DNA from 4 places in the Psychrobacter sp. UBA6739 genome. Region 2 is predicted to be linked to each of the others. Evidence: predicted binding sites of a transcription regulator. Region 2 holds the regulator's gene; each other region holds the start of a gene.
What was found. The regulator PhoB, encoded in region 2, activates phosphate uptake and scavenging genes when phosphate is short. The targets are predictions, from matches to a motif close to TGTCATNAANCTGTCATAA.

Region 1 (3,639 bases), on a different contig from region 2:
CGGACTGATGTTAAAGGCATTACCAATCAAGAAAGTCACTGCCATCGTCTCACCCAATGCCCGACCCAGTCCTAAGATCACGCCACCAACCACGCCAGCTTTGGTATACGGCAAAATGATCTTGAACATGACTTCCCACGTCGTTGCGCCCATGCCATAGGCCGACTCTTTGAGCAGGTCTGGCACGACCGAAAAAACATCGCGCATGGTGGCGGCGATAAATGGAATAATCATGATGGCAAGTACTAGCGAGGCGGTAAACATGCCCAATCCCATTGGTGCACCCGTAAATAGCTTACCAATGATGGGTAGTGGACCGACGTGTTCAATGAACCATGGCTGAATGTGATCACCGAAGAAAGGCGCAAAGACAAATAAACCCCACATACCGTAAATGATAGAAGGGATACCCGCTAATAACTCAATGGCAATACCAAGTGGTTTTTTGAGGAAGGTTGGGCACATCTCGGTCAAAAATATGGCAATGCCAAAACTGATTGGTACTGCAATCAAAATCGCGATAAAGGATGTCACCAACGTACCATAGATAGGTGCTAGCGCCCCGTATTCATTGGCGACCGTATCCCAATTATTACTGGTATAAAATCCAAGACCAAATGCCTGAATGCTCGGCCACGCTCCAATGATCAAGGAGACTAAAATGCCGCCCAACGATAAGAGTACTAATATGGCAAAAGCCTTAGTAGCATTCACAAACAATAAGTCATAACGCTTTTGTTTAGCCAGTTGGGACCTTAAATCATTCATAAGTGTCTCAGCATTAAATAGAATCAAGTCAAAATAGTAGAAGCATTCATTCGGTTTTATCACAACAAACTTGTCATCAAATTTGCTGTGATAAAACCTCTCAAATAACTACCGGAGAATAGTTATTCGAGAGGATAACTCGAAAGGGACTAGTAAGGCACTGACAAGGTATTAAAGAATATTTAGCAGAAACAGGTTACTGAGCAGGCTTATAAACAGGCTGTCCATCACTGCCTTTTACCTCATTCCATTTTTCCTTGAATAAGGCAACGGCTGCATCAGAAAATGGTACGTAATCGAGTGCCATGGCATTATCGTCGCCTTGGGTATAAGCCCAATCAAAGAAGTTCAACACGCCAGCCACTTGCTGAGGATTCTCTGGCTGCTTATGTACCAAGATAAAGGTCGCAGCAGCGATCGGCCATGCTTGCTCAGTCTCAGAGTTGGTGATGACTTTATAAAAGCCCGCTTGTTTTGACCAGTCGATATCACCTGCCGCAGCAAATGTCTCAGCAGATGGCTGAACGACGTTGCCAGCAGCGTTTTTCAATGCAGTATGTGACATGTTGTTTTGCTTAGCGTAAGCATATTCCACATAACCGATAGAGTTTTTCATACGGTTGACGTAGCTTGAAACCCCTTCGTTACCTTTACCACCTGCACCAGTCGCAGACGTTGGCCATTTGACTGTTTTATCAACCCCGACGCTGTCTTTCCAGTCTGGTGAAACCTTGGCAAGATAATCCGTAAAGTTAAACGTTGTCCCTGAACCGTCTGAGCGGAATACCGTCGTGATTGCTGCATCTGGCAAGGTCAAATCTGGGTTCATGGCTTTGATTGCAGGGTCATTCCAGTTGCTAATCTTACCCAAATAGATGTCTGCCAACATTGCACCGTCTAATTTCAACGCGCCCGGCTCAACACCGTCGATGTTTACGATAGGTACAACACCGCCGATAACCGTCGGAAACTGAATCAAGCCTGCTGCGTCTAGCTCTTCAGGCGTCATCGGCGCGTCAGACGCCCCAAAATCGACTGTCTTTGATTCGATTTGTTTGATACCACCAGAAGAGCCAATCGACTGGTAATTGACTTGACCACCGGTAGCAGCGTTATAGTCGTAAGACCATTTAGCATAGATAGGCTGCGGGAACGATGCCCCTGCACCCGTGATATTCATAGCGATATTCTCAGCAGATTTAAAACCTGCTGCAGAAGCAGATGCTGTCTGAGTAGTTGCTTCAGTGGTGGTGACAGCGCTACTGCTATCCGCAGCTGACTCTGTCGTTTCAGTCGATTTATTACATGCCGTAAGCACTAATGTACAACTAACGGCCACTGCTAATAACGAATAACGCATGTAGGACTCCTAAAGTTTAACAACGATACAAAAAAGCATTGTTTGTGACATGCGTGCTATCTTGCCAAATTTTTATGACAGTTTAATGACAACCTCCAGAATCTTTCATTCGCTTTACATAATATTTAGATAAGCTATCTACAGCTAAGTAATATCAAGTGATTTTAATCACTGGTACTCTAGAGTCGTTCTCATAAAAACATCGAACCTCAAAATCAACGCCTGATATTTTCATCTAAATATCATTAGCCCTCATTGCAGAACTTTGTTAGTATTGAGTTGATTTACAACACTGACAGACTCGGGGTGCGGTGTATTATTGACTGACTGATCGTTGGTTCTAATACATTCGCTGAGAGATCACCCGCCGAACCTGATGCGGTTAGTACCGACGCAGGGAAGTCTTAAGCACTTTGTTATTTATGACAATGGACGCGTAGAAATACCTTTTTATCATCACTACTGTCTGAATATGCGTAATGCATGACCTGATAGCGACGATCGATACAAAGCTGCGTCTGATATTTGATAACCAATACCTGTGACGATATTTTTGGTTGTAGGGTTGTACTCACAATATAAACTTGTCTAGATAACAGATGCTACCTCCGCAGATACTGGCGGTGTTGATTTTATTCAAAAACCAACACGCTAGGACAGCATATGACTATTTCAAACCCCACCTCGAATACCCGTGCCGCTCAGACCCATATCCCAGCCAGCGCCTCACTCAATGCCACTGACAGCAAAGCGGACAAAAAAGCAAACGCCCTAAAAACACCCGCTCACCGCGATCAAACAGACGTGCGCTTTGAAGAAGATGCTCGCGACTTACACCGTATTTTGCCCGCGTCCCGTAAAGTTTATATCGAAGGCTCACGTCCTGATATTCAAGTACCAATGCGTGAGATCACCCTTGACCCTACTCCTGTGCAAGGCGTTTCTGAGAACGAATGGGAACAGAATCCACCCTTTTATGTGTATGACACCTCTGGCATGTATACCGACCCCAACGTCGAGATTGATTTGACGAAAGGCTTGCCGAAACTGCGTGAAGGCTGGATTGCTGAGCGCGGTGATACCGAGCAATTAAGCGGACTGTCTAGCTCTTACGGAATGGCACGCGCCCGCGATATCAGCACTGCTAACCTTAGATTCGCTCATATCGACAAACCTCGCCGTGCCAAAGATGTCGATGGCAAAGCAGGTAACGTCACGCAGATGTACTATGCACGCCGCGGCATCATTACCCCTGAGATGGAATACATCGCCATTCGCGAAACGCAAAAACAGCATGAGCTAACCGATATGCGTCAACATGACGGTGAGAACTTTGGCGCTAATGCGCCGACGGTTATTACCCCTGAGTTTGTGCGGAGTGAAGTGGCTGCAGGTCGCGCGATTATTCCAAACAATATCAATCACCCTGAATCTGAGCCGATGATTATCGGACGCAATTTCTTGGTGAAAATCAACGCAAATATCGGTAACTCAGCGTTAGGTTCTTCTAT
Region 2 (3,639 bases):
ACATGGGGCGCTGCACGCAGTCAAGGTCGCAGTCATGAAGGTATCGATATCTTTGCCGCACGAGGCACACCAATACGAGCCACGACACAAGGCATCGTCAGCAAAGTTGGTGAAAATACGTTAGGCGGTCGTGTGGTGGTCGTGGTTGGACCAGGCGGCGCAGGGCATTATTATGCGCATTTAGAAGATTATGCAGATATTAGTCCAAACGACTGGGTTAATGCCGGCGATATCATCGGCTACGTCGGCGACAGTGGCAATGCAAAAGGTACGCCGCCACATGTGCATTACGGTATTTATATCAATGGTAGTGCAGTGAACCCTTACCCACTTTTACAAAAAGATTAGGGTATCGCAGCTGATCTAATGTGGGCAGCTGGAAATACCATACTGAACGTCGAGCCTACCCCTTCTACTGATTCAATTTGTAAATTAGCCTCATGCTGATATAAAACGTGCTTAACAATTGCCAAACCTAGCCCTGTGCCGCCAGTCGCCCGACTACGACCTTTATCAATACGATAAAAACGCTCCGTCAACCGTGCGATATGCTCAGGTGCAATACCAATGCCGTTGTCTTCGACGGCAAATCGGCAACCTTCTGACGTTTTTGTCCAGCTAATGGCGATATTACCGCCCTTGGGCGTGTATTTGATGGCATTAATCACCAGATTAGAAAGCGCGCTATTTAGATACATCTCTGAGCCATACAGTCCGTCATAAGTGTCAATCTGCAAGTGAATGGTATGCCCATATTCTTGATTGTACGCTTGCGCATCATCATAAACATGGGTCAGCAGCTTGGTCATATCAATATAACTGAGCTCATGGGTTTCTTCGATTTCGATACGAGATAACAGCAATAAGTCATTTACAATTCTATTCATACGCGCAGTCTGTTGGCTCATCAGCTCAAACCCGCGCTTCCAATGCGGCGGCATATCTGGCTGATCCGAAAAATTTTCTAGATAGCCCATCATGACGGTCAACGGTGTGCGTAACTCATGCGAGACATTCGCCACAAAATCGCGGCGCATCTCCTCCAAATGATGCAAGCGCGTCACATCATAAATGATGAGCAGCTTCTCATCGCCAAAAGGCGTGAGCTCACACTTTAGATAACGCTTGGGCGCGCGCCACGAGACAATGTGCACACCATCCTGAGCGCCATCGTTAGGGTTGGTCGTCGCCTGATAATACTGACGAAATTCAGGCGCACTGATAAAGTCAAAAATGCACTTACCTTTATCTGATAATTGTAACAACATTAAATCTTCGGCGGCCTGATTCCACCATTCGAGCCCATCATCGTCATTGAGCAAAACCACCGCATCTCGTAATGCGCGTAGTGCGCTTCTAATTTTTTTGAGTTGATCCGTTGTATTCTGCTGAGTTGCTAGCAGTGATTTATTTTGTTGGTCGCCTTGAGCCGATATTAGGGTGTTCATCCATCATCCTTATCACTATTCGCCGTTTTTCACTGTGCTACGATTGACATACTGCTTTTATAGCGAATAAAAACCGTCCGTTAAATTGGTTCAATAAAGCTAGAAAATCGATAGCCTGTCCCGCGTACTGTCTGTATCAACGTATCACATTGATGTGGTCGTAGTAATGTCCGCAAACGTTTGATATGCACATCAATGGTTCTATCTTCGATATATACATTACCGCCCCATACTTGGTCTAGCAGCTGCGTCCGCGTATAGGCACGCTCTGGATGACTCATAAAAAATGCCAATAATCGATATTCCGTAGGACCAACATCAACCACTTTACCAGCCGCTGTCACTCGCTGACTTTTGGGATCAAGGCTCAAATTGCCGATTTCGATAGGTTTATCACTACTGAGCGCGTTACTACGACGCAATACTGCTTTGATTCTGGATATTAACTCTCGTGTCGAAAAAGGCTTGGTCATATAATCATCAGCACCAGCATCAAGGCCATGCACTTTGCTGTCCTCTTCACTTTTAGCCGTCAACATAATGACTGGTATCTCAGCGAGTAGCTCATCGTTTTTGAGCAATCGACAAAAATCAATGCCACTTTTATCTCCGGGCAGCATCCAATCTAGCAAAATCAGCGCAGGGCGGTGATCGACTACTTGTTGGTGCGCCTCAGATACATCCGCTGCCTGTAAACTATCAAATCCCGCCATCTCTAGCGTCATGACGATCATTTCACGAATCGCAGGTTCATCTTCAACAATCAAAATTTGCTCATTATACATACGGCATTCTCAGTGTTAGAGGACAACATTTAGCTGACAAAAAAGGCGATAAATGCTCGCCTGCTGCTCCCTATTAGACGGGGTAATTATGACAGTTTAATGACATTCAACTTTTAAGTGGTTCATAGGTCTCGTGACGGCTAATGCTTAGTTTACTCAATTCACTTCTAACAAGAAATTCAATGGCCCGTCATTGACGCTCGACACTTGCATATTAGCGCCAAACTGACCAGTTGCCACGTTTGGATGTTGCGTGTTGGCATAGGCGACCAATTGCGCAAACAACGCTTGCGCCGCATCAGGTGCCATCGCACCACCAAAGTCAGGGCGACGACCCTTGTCTGTTTTTGCCATTAGCGTAAACTGTGATACCAATAACAGTCCGCCACCAACTTGCTGGACGTTTTTATCCAGTTTGCCGTACTTGGCAGGATCATCATCATTATCAAAAATACGATAGGTGAGGATTTTATCCACCATGCGCTGGGCGCTTGTTAGGTCGTCATCAGGCCCTAAACCAATATAAGCCAATATGCCTTGCTCAATCGTACCAACACACTGCGCGTCGACGGTGACACTAGCATGGCGTACGCGCTGTATAAGTGCTTTCATTTACGGATTCCTTACCAATTATGCCCATACAATAATACGCCGTCCATGATAAAATACGGCCACTCTCTTGCTTATTAATTATTACATCACACCCTATTTTGGTAGCCTCATTATGAATGTATTCACTACTTTACAACAGCTTGTCCCGCAGCAGCAACTGAGTAAAGTTGCTGGGCGTCTAGCCGCTAGCCGCCATCCTTATGTTAAACGCACGTTTATCCGTAGCTTTGCTAAAGCCTACAACGTCAGCTTGGACGAGTATGAGCGCCAAAGTCTCAACGCCTATGAGAGCTTCAATGACTTTTTTACTCGTGAGCTAAAAGAAGACGCGCGCCCTATCGACATGACGCCTCATGGTATCGTCAGTCCTGCCGATGGTATTATCTCGCAGTTGGGTCAAATTGACGACCATAAATTGCTCCAAGCAAAAGGTCGCTATTATGACGTTGGTCAACTTCTTGCTGACAGTGAAGATGGGCGCTATTTTGCGGATGGCAGTTTTGCAACGGTTTATCTTGCGCCCAGTAACTATCACCGTGTACATATGCCCTTCGCCGGCACTCTGACCAAAACCCGTTATGTACCGGGTACGCTGTTTTCGGTCAACAATACTACGGCGGCGAACGTGCCAGACTTATTTGCGCGTAATGAACGCTTGGTTTGTCTGTTTGATACAGTATATGGTAAAGCAGCGGTGGTGATGGTTGGGGCGATGATTGTCGCTGGTATCGAAACGGTGGCAACTGGTAAAATTTCCCGCACTGATGATATTCAAGAAGCTGAGCACAATATGA
Region 3 (3,639 bases), on a different contig from region 2:
TAAGAAGCGCTCATAGTAACCCAAATCTAAATCAGTCTCTGCACCATCTTCGGTGACGAATACTTCGCCATGCTGGAATGGGCTCATCGTACCTGGATCGACGTTGATGTACGGATCCATCTTGGTCATCGTGACGGTCACGCCACGGGCTTCTAAGACCGCTGCAAGAGAGGCTGCGGTGATACCTTTTCCTAGTGAGGACACTACCCCACCGGTCACAAATATAAACTTGGTCATAGTACTCTGTCGGTAATTGGTAAAGAAGGATTTTACTAAAAATACGTCAAAAAATATAGGGCAAAAGCATAAACTCTTTGAAACATTCAAGTTTTAGTACTTAGCTATTATAACGCACTACCCACTCAAAAAGGATATAACAAAAAAAACTCACCCCGAAGGATGAGTTTTTATAATCAGATTCTAATGCTTAGATTAGAATTTGTATTCTAGACCAGTACCAACTACGAATACTTCAGCATCGCCTTTTACCTTGGCAAGTATGTCTTTATTAGTAATAGGATCTTTAACACCAGTGTTATACATAGTATTAACGTTATCAGCATTGTTCATACCAGCATAGGCATGCATGATGATATTGTCTTTAAAGAAGTACTTACCGCCAACAACGATCTGATCTGATTCAGCGTTATCAATACCAGCTAGATTGTCAGTCTTGTTGTACTGAGTGTAAATAGAAGCTGGACGTGCAAAGTTAGCTAGCGCCATTTGAGCACTCACAACTAGACCTTTTTCTTTTTCAGAACCAGTAAAGTCATAATCTGCAACCTGATACAAAGCACCGAGTGTTATAGGGGCTGCGATGTATTTTCCTAAGTCTACAGTGGCCGTACCACGGATGATATCACCATTGATGTTTTGGTCTTTATCATAAGCCACACCAGCAGTGAAGCCTGTACCTTGGTCAAACATCATTGCAACACCGAAGCCCGCATCATTGTTGAAATTATCATCATCAGAGCTATACATAGCATACAATTCTAATGGTAGGTTATTGTATTTTGGTGCAGCCCAGATCACTGAGCTATTAATACGACCACTATCAGCCATATTCAACGCTTCAACAACGTCGTCTTCCATTTCATTCGTACCCATGTTATCCCAATAGCCTTCGTTAACAACAACGTTGTTAATTTTGTCTAGGCTAGATTGGTTTTTACCAACACGGAACTCACCGAATTGCTTGTTATTAATACCTAGGTATGTATCACGGTTAGAGAAAGTATCATTATCACCATCGATGCTTGTGCCATACTCTAATTGATAAATAACATCAGTATTAGCAGTCATGGCTTCAGAGCCTTTGAAACCTAAACGTGAAGAATGAGAGTTGATTTCTATTGTATCTTCATCAAAGTCATTTACATTACCAACTGAATTATATTCAGCATTAACGTAGTCGGCAGCTAAGAATGCTTTACCATAAACAGTTGGTGCTGCATTGGCTGCAGATACAGATAAGGCAGCAACTGCTGTAGCTAAAAGTAGTTTTTTCATGGGGTATCTCCACTTTACAATTTTAGTAATAAGCTAGCTATTATTAGCTGGTGCTCATAATGGTATCGTCACAAATCCTCAAAGATATAATGTGTAACTGGCTACCGAGATTAGTCAGAAACAAGTGTGGCGAAGTTCTATTACAGTAAGATGAAAAAAACAATGACTTACATAACTGGGATTAAAAAGTAAATGCCATGTAATCTTAGGTCTTTATCGCTCCGTTGCGTAACATCCGTTACCAAACTCATACTTCGAATACAAGCATAACAACTTTGACATAATTTGCAACATTTTTTTTAGATTTTTAAACCCAGTATTTGTTGAACACCATATCTACTATAGAATGTGGTTCATTGTAAAAAAATCCCTATCTGCTCAAATAGATAAAGATATTATTGATTAATATAATTACCAAGAACTTGAAACTATCGTAATGAATACTCTTTGATTAACAAAAATAAAGCCGTACTTGTTCATTAACAAGTACGGCTAATAAAAAATAATAAATGTGGTTTATGACATACTGACAGTCACAATTGAGATCGAAAAATTGCTACAAGAACAGTAAAAAAGGTATTTTCACTGCTCTTGTTTCCAGACTATAACCTTAGTCAATGGCTATCACAGACTTCTTATTAAGTATAAAAACCAAGAAGAAGCCTAGTCAGTCATATAAGTCTCATAATGTAATATCAAGCATGCCATATTCTAATATTAACCTGCGCAATATTAGCAGCCTGCTTTTAGATCAAGGCGTGCCTGATGTAATAATGGCTCAGTATAGCCACTCGGCTGCTCGCGACCTTTAAACACTAAGTCACAGGCCGCTTTGAATGCATAAGAGTGGTCAAAGCTATCTGCCATCGTCTGATAGTCACTATCGCCTGCATTTTGCTCATCAACTACTTTTGCCATACGCTTCATCGTATCCATCACTTGCTGCTCGCTCACGACATCGTGATGCAACCAGTTGGCAATATGTTGACTTGAGATACGTAAAGTCGCACGGTCTTCCATTAGACCCACATCATTGATATCCGGTACTTTAGAACAACCAACGCCTTGGTTTACCCAACGCACAACATATCCTAAGATGCCCTGAGCATTATTGTCTAGCTCTTGCTGTTTCTCTTCATCTGTCCAATTAGTATTTTTTGCTAATGGAATGGTCAAAATGTCGTCTAAGCTGGCACGCTCACGTGATTTTAGGCTGTCTTGAACATCAGCAACACTCACTTGATGATAGTGCATGCTGTGCAAGGTTGCCCCTGTTGGTGACGGTACCCATGCGGTACTGGCTCCAGACTTAGGATGTGCAGCTTTGGTGTCCATCATCTCTTTCATCTCGTCAGGCTTCGCCCACATGCCTTTACCAATCTGAGCAACACCTTGTAAACCAGTCTCTAAACCGATATCAACGTTCCACTGCTCATAAGCTGGCTGCCATGCTTGTGACTTCATCTCACCCTTAGGTACAAATGGACCTGCATTCATGCTGGTATGCATCTCATCACCAGTACGATCTAAGAAACCTGTGTTGATGAAAATGACACGCTCTTTCGCTTGGCGGATGGCTTCTTTCAAGTTGACCGTCATACGGCGCTCTTCATCCATGATACCGATTTTGATGGTATTACGCTCTAATCCTAATAAGTCTTCTACTGCATTGAATAAATCGTTGGCCATTTTGACTTCTTCAGGACCATGCATTTTTGGTTTAACGATATACATTGAACCTTTACGTGAATTCGATAGCGCATTTTTACCTTTAAGGTCATTGAGCGTTAATAGTGGTGTAATCAAGCCATCCATTAAGCCTTCAAATATTTGTTCTTGACCATCACCCAAGTCGACCAATATTGCAGGGTTTTGCATGAGGTGACCGACGTTACGAATCAGCAATAACGAACGACCTGGCAGGATAAGCTTACCACCATCTGGGGTAGTGTATTCACGATCTGGATTTTGCTGACGTGTGCGGGTTTTGCCACCTTTTTCAAAGGTTTCTTGCAAATCACCATTCATGAGACCAAGCCAATTGCGATACACTTCCACTTTTTCTTCTGCATCGACGGCAGCGATTGAGTCTTCACAGTCTTGAATTGCCGTAATAGCTGACTC
Region 4 (3,639 bases), on a different contig from region 2:
CGTATTCTTTATGATGATATGGTACACACCCCAATGAGCACCTTGACTGATGATGTGCTGGTGCTCTCATACAATGGATTATCTAAATCTCATCGTATCGCGGGATTCCGCGCAGGTTGGATGATGGTGTCTGGCAAAAAACACCATGCCACTGACTTTATCGAAGGTTTGGACATGTTAGCGTCTATGCGCTTGTGTTCCAACGTCCAAGGTCAGTATGCCATCCAAACGGCAATGGGTGGCTATCAAAGCATGAAAGAGCTCACGTCAGAGCGTGGGCGCTTATATAAGCAGCGTGAAATGGCTGTGTCACGGCTTAATGCGATCAAAGGTATCTCTTGTACCATGCCACAAGGCGCGTTTTATTGCTTTCCAAAGATGGATCCTGATATTTACCCTATCGAAGATGATATGGCATTTATGATGGATTTGCTTGTTGAAGAAAATGTATTAATGGTGCAAGGAACAGGCTTTAACTGGGATAAGCCCGATCATTTCCGCTTGGTGTTTTTGCCAAACTTACATGATTTAGAAGATGCCATGGACCGCTTAGATCGCTTCTTTGCCAAAAAACGCAAACAATTTGGTACCGAATAGACCTTAATTTGACATAAAAAAACGCTTATCGGCATGATACTGATAAGCGTTTTTTATTTGAAACTTGCTTATAAATAACGTTAAATAAGATTTAAGCAAAAACCTTAATAAGCGTACGTGTTAAAAAATATTGACCAAAATGATATAACTGATTGCAGACATTGCCGCTGCTGCAGGAAGAGTAATGATCCATGCCAAACCGATAGGTTTCATCAACGCCCAATTGGTGTCTCTATTGACAATACCGATACCAAGTACCGCGCCAACTAGCGTATGCGTACTTGAGACGGGCAGCCCCATGGTTGATGCGCCCATAACCACTGCAGCCGCAGCCAATTCAGCTGAAAAACCAGAAGCGGGATGCATTTTTGCCAAATTTGTACCAACCGTTTGAATGACTTCTTTACCAATGAACCAAAGACCAACGATAAGCGCAACACCAAAGGTCAGCATGACAGCAGGTGGTACAGCGGCTTCAGTCGCAATGCTATTGGTACGGATAACATCCATAATCGCGGCAAAAGGACCGACTGCATTGGCAATATCGTTTGAGCCATGGCTAAAGGCAAAAGCAGAGGCGGTAAAGACTTGCATCCAGCTAAACATAATAAACGTCGCTTTGGTCAAATCTTCTTTATGTTTACCGCGGATACTCTTGGTATAGATAAAGGTCGCAAGCCACACTAGCGCCGCGATCATACCCATGATTAAAAAGCCTTGCAGCGTCGTCATGCCATTATTGACATTCTTTAGACCTTTAAAGATGACCAAAGAGGCCATGACCGCGCCGCCTGCAGCCGCAATGATAGGAACCCATTGCTTCAACGCTTTTAGCGTATCAAGGTTGCTGCGTTCATTTTCAATCTCATAAAGCTGTTTATAATAATCAGTCTCTAAATCTTCAACATCGCAATCATCATCTTTGTAGATTTCTTGATCACGCAACATCGCTGACGTATAGGCAAGTTGTTCTGATTCTGTTAAACCGTCCAAAAATTCTTTGTGGTTTTGTTTTAAGGTTTTTTTGTCGCCTTTCAAAGTCGCAATGTGCGCCTCTGTTCTATCATTATATTCGATGATATTTTTCTTAATCTGTCCATATAATACATAGGACAAAACGCCGCCCAATAGCGGTGATAATACCCAAGAAATCGCGATGGTGCCAATCGTACTCCAATTCACCGTTGACAATGCCATTTCAGTACCACCTAACGTGATACCTAATACAATAGAGCTACCAACAACGCCGCCAATAATGGCGTGCGTGGTCGAAACGGGCAGACCTTTTTTGGTGGCAAATAACAGCCAAAATGCGGCAGCGATGAGCGCTGACAGCATGACATAAATGAATTGGTTGGGCGTTACTGAAAGACCATCTAAATCGACAATGCCGCTTCGAATGGTATCGGTGACTTCACCACCTGCCAGTACGGCTCCGGACACTTCAAATATCGCTGCGATACCCAACGCTTGTGGAATGGTCAATGTCCCTGCACCTACTGAGGTACCAAAGGAGTTGGCGACATCGTTACCACCAATATTGAATGCCATAAAGACACCAAAAGCAGTAGCCACAATAAATAGCGTCGTCTGTTGACGCATCGTGTAATCTAGACCCCACCACAAAAAGTAGGCGGTCATCGCAATCAGTAAAATGGCAAAAAATAGATTTATTCTCATAGAACCGACTGATTTGACTGGCTCTGTAGAACTGTTGCTAATACCCATACGTTGATACGTCCTGCGTAAGCTGATTGAAATTATAGGCGGTTGATGACATTGCGCGGCTATTAATAATGCTCGTGATAGCTTCTGACATTAATATAACGTATATGAAACGCGCAATATGCTTGCTAAAAAACGGTTTTTCTTACTGCTATCTTGGTGCTTTACCCTAGCGCTTACCTTATATTTACTCGTATTTTATTGTACGTAAAGATAGTAAATAAGGTAAAACACATCACTCAATATGTCACAAAGCCGCAAGGAATATTGCCAAATCGTCTGATTACAGCAGCTTGCGGCTTAGAGATGTCGTAGTAATAATTTTGATGCTAATAACTGCTATTGTAAGAACCTTTACCAAACTTATTAACCAGAGTGATTAAAATGTCTGTGTCAAAGGATAAAACACGCTACTCACTCAGTGAGTTTAGTGCACAGCAGGAGCTATTACGCGCCTATTATATTAAATATAAGCGCATAATGCATGATGATATTGCAAGATTTGTAACTGCCAGCATATGTGTTAGAAAACATCCTGCTGTAACGCCGCATTATACTCTCTTTCCCTGAATTTATTTAACGTTAAATATATAATAATGACCAATCGCATATCAGCTGCCACACACCGCTGATAGTTGCTTAATCGCATGATCTAAAACATCCAAACGTGCTTGACGCTTCTCATTGGTCGCGATGACGCACCACGGTGCGTACTCTGTATCGGTACGTGCCAGCATATCCGCCGCAGACTGCACATAATCCGACCATTTATCACGGTTACGCCAGTCATCGTCCGTCAGCTTAAACTGCTTGTGCGGTGTCTCCTGACGTGCCTCAAAACGTTTAAGCTGTTCTTTTTTATCGATAGCCAACCAGTATTTGATAACGATTGTCCCCGCCGCGGCTAAATCCGCCTCAAAACGATTGATTTCATCGTAAGCACGCTGCCATTCCTCATCCGTGGCAAAACCCTCAATGCGCTCAACCAAAACGCGCCCATACCAAGTCCGATCAAAAATGGCAATACGGCTGATACGGTCGGTTTGCTCGTTCGGAAGTTTGGTCCAAAAACGCCATAGATAAGGATGTTGCAGCTCATATAGCATTGGCGCACTGATATTATAAATTTGATACTCGCGTGGGTCGAGCGGCGCCACCAATCTTTTGATCGCGCCACCTTTGCCAGAAGCGTCCATTCCTTCAAAGGCAAAAACGATATGACGCCCTTTGCGCGCACGCAGCAACTGGGCAAGGCGAACTTGTTTTTCTACCAACGCATCACGGTAGTCCGACTTATCAATCTCTGCATCATCGATA

Region 1: pstS (phosphate ABC transporter substrate-binding protein PstS) is a predicted target of PhoB. The motif match lies at 2,201-2,219, and genes of this name have one in related genera.
Region 3: B2575_RS11885 (porin) is a predicted target of PhoB. The motif match lies at 1,653-1,671, and genes of this name have one in related genera.
Region 4: B2575_RS11275 (inorganic phosphate transporter) is a predicted target of PhoB. The motif match lies at 2,358-2,376, and genes of this name have one in related genera.

What each region holds. Positions count from the first base shown of each region.
Region 1 is NZ_DKHR01000022.1:16,348-19,986, forward strand. It holds gene pstC (phosphate ABC transporter permease subunit PstC) at 1-768, opposite strand, end outside; gene pstS (phosphate ABC transporter substrate-binding protein PstS) at 965-2,128, opposite strand; TPP riboswitch at 2,421-2,545, shown strand; gene thiC (phosphomethylpyrimidine synthase ThiC) at 2,792-3,639, shown strand, end outside.
Region 2 is NZ_DKHR01000015.1:53,817-57,455, reverse strand. It holds gene B2575_RS03675 (M23 family metallopeptidase) at 1-348, shown strand, start outside; gene phoR (phosphate regulon sensor histidine kinase PhoR) at 345-1,448, opposite strand; gene phoB (phosphate regulon transcriptional regulator PhoB) at 1,529-2,233, opposite strand; gene dtd (D-aminoacyl-tRNA deacylase) at 2,390-2,845, opposite strand; gene asd (archaetidylserine decarboxylase) at 2,958-3,639, shown strand, end outside.
Region 3 is NZ_DKHR01000055.1:16,538-20,176, forward strand. It holds gene B2575_RS11880 (CTP synthase) at 1-237, opposite strand, end outside; gene B2575_RS11885 (porin) at 433-1,515, opposite strand; gene B2575_RS11890 (malate synthase G) at 2,248-3,639, opposite strand, start outside.
Region 4 is NZ_DKHR01000053.1:31,869-35,507, reverse strand. It holds gene B2575_RS11280 (aminotransferase class I/II-fold pyridoxal phosphate-dependent enzyme) at 1-597, shown strand, start outside; gene B2575_RS11275 (inorganic phosphate transporter) at 718-2,325, opposite strand; gene B2575_RS11270 (ATPase) at 2,934-3,639, opposite strand, start outside.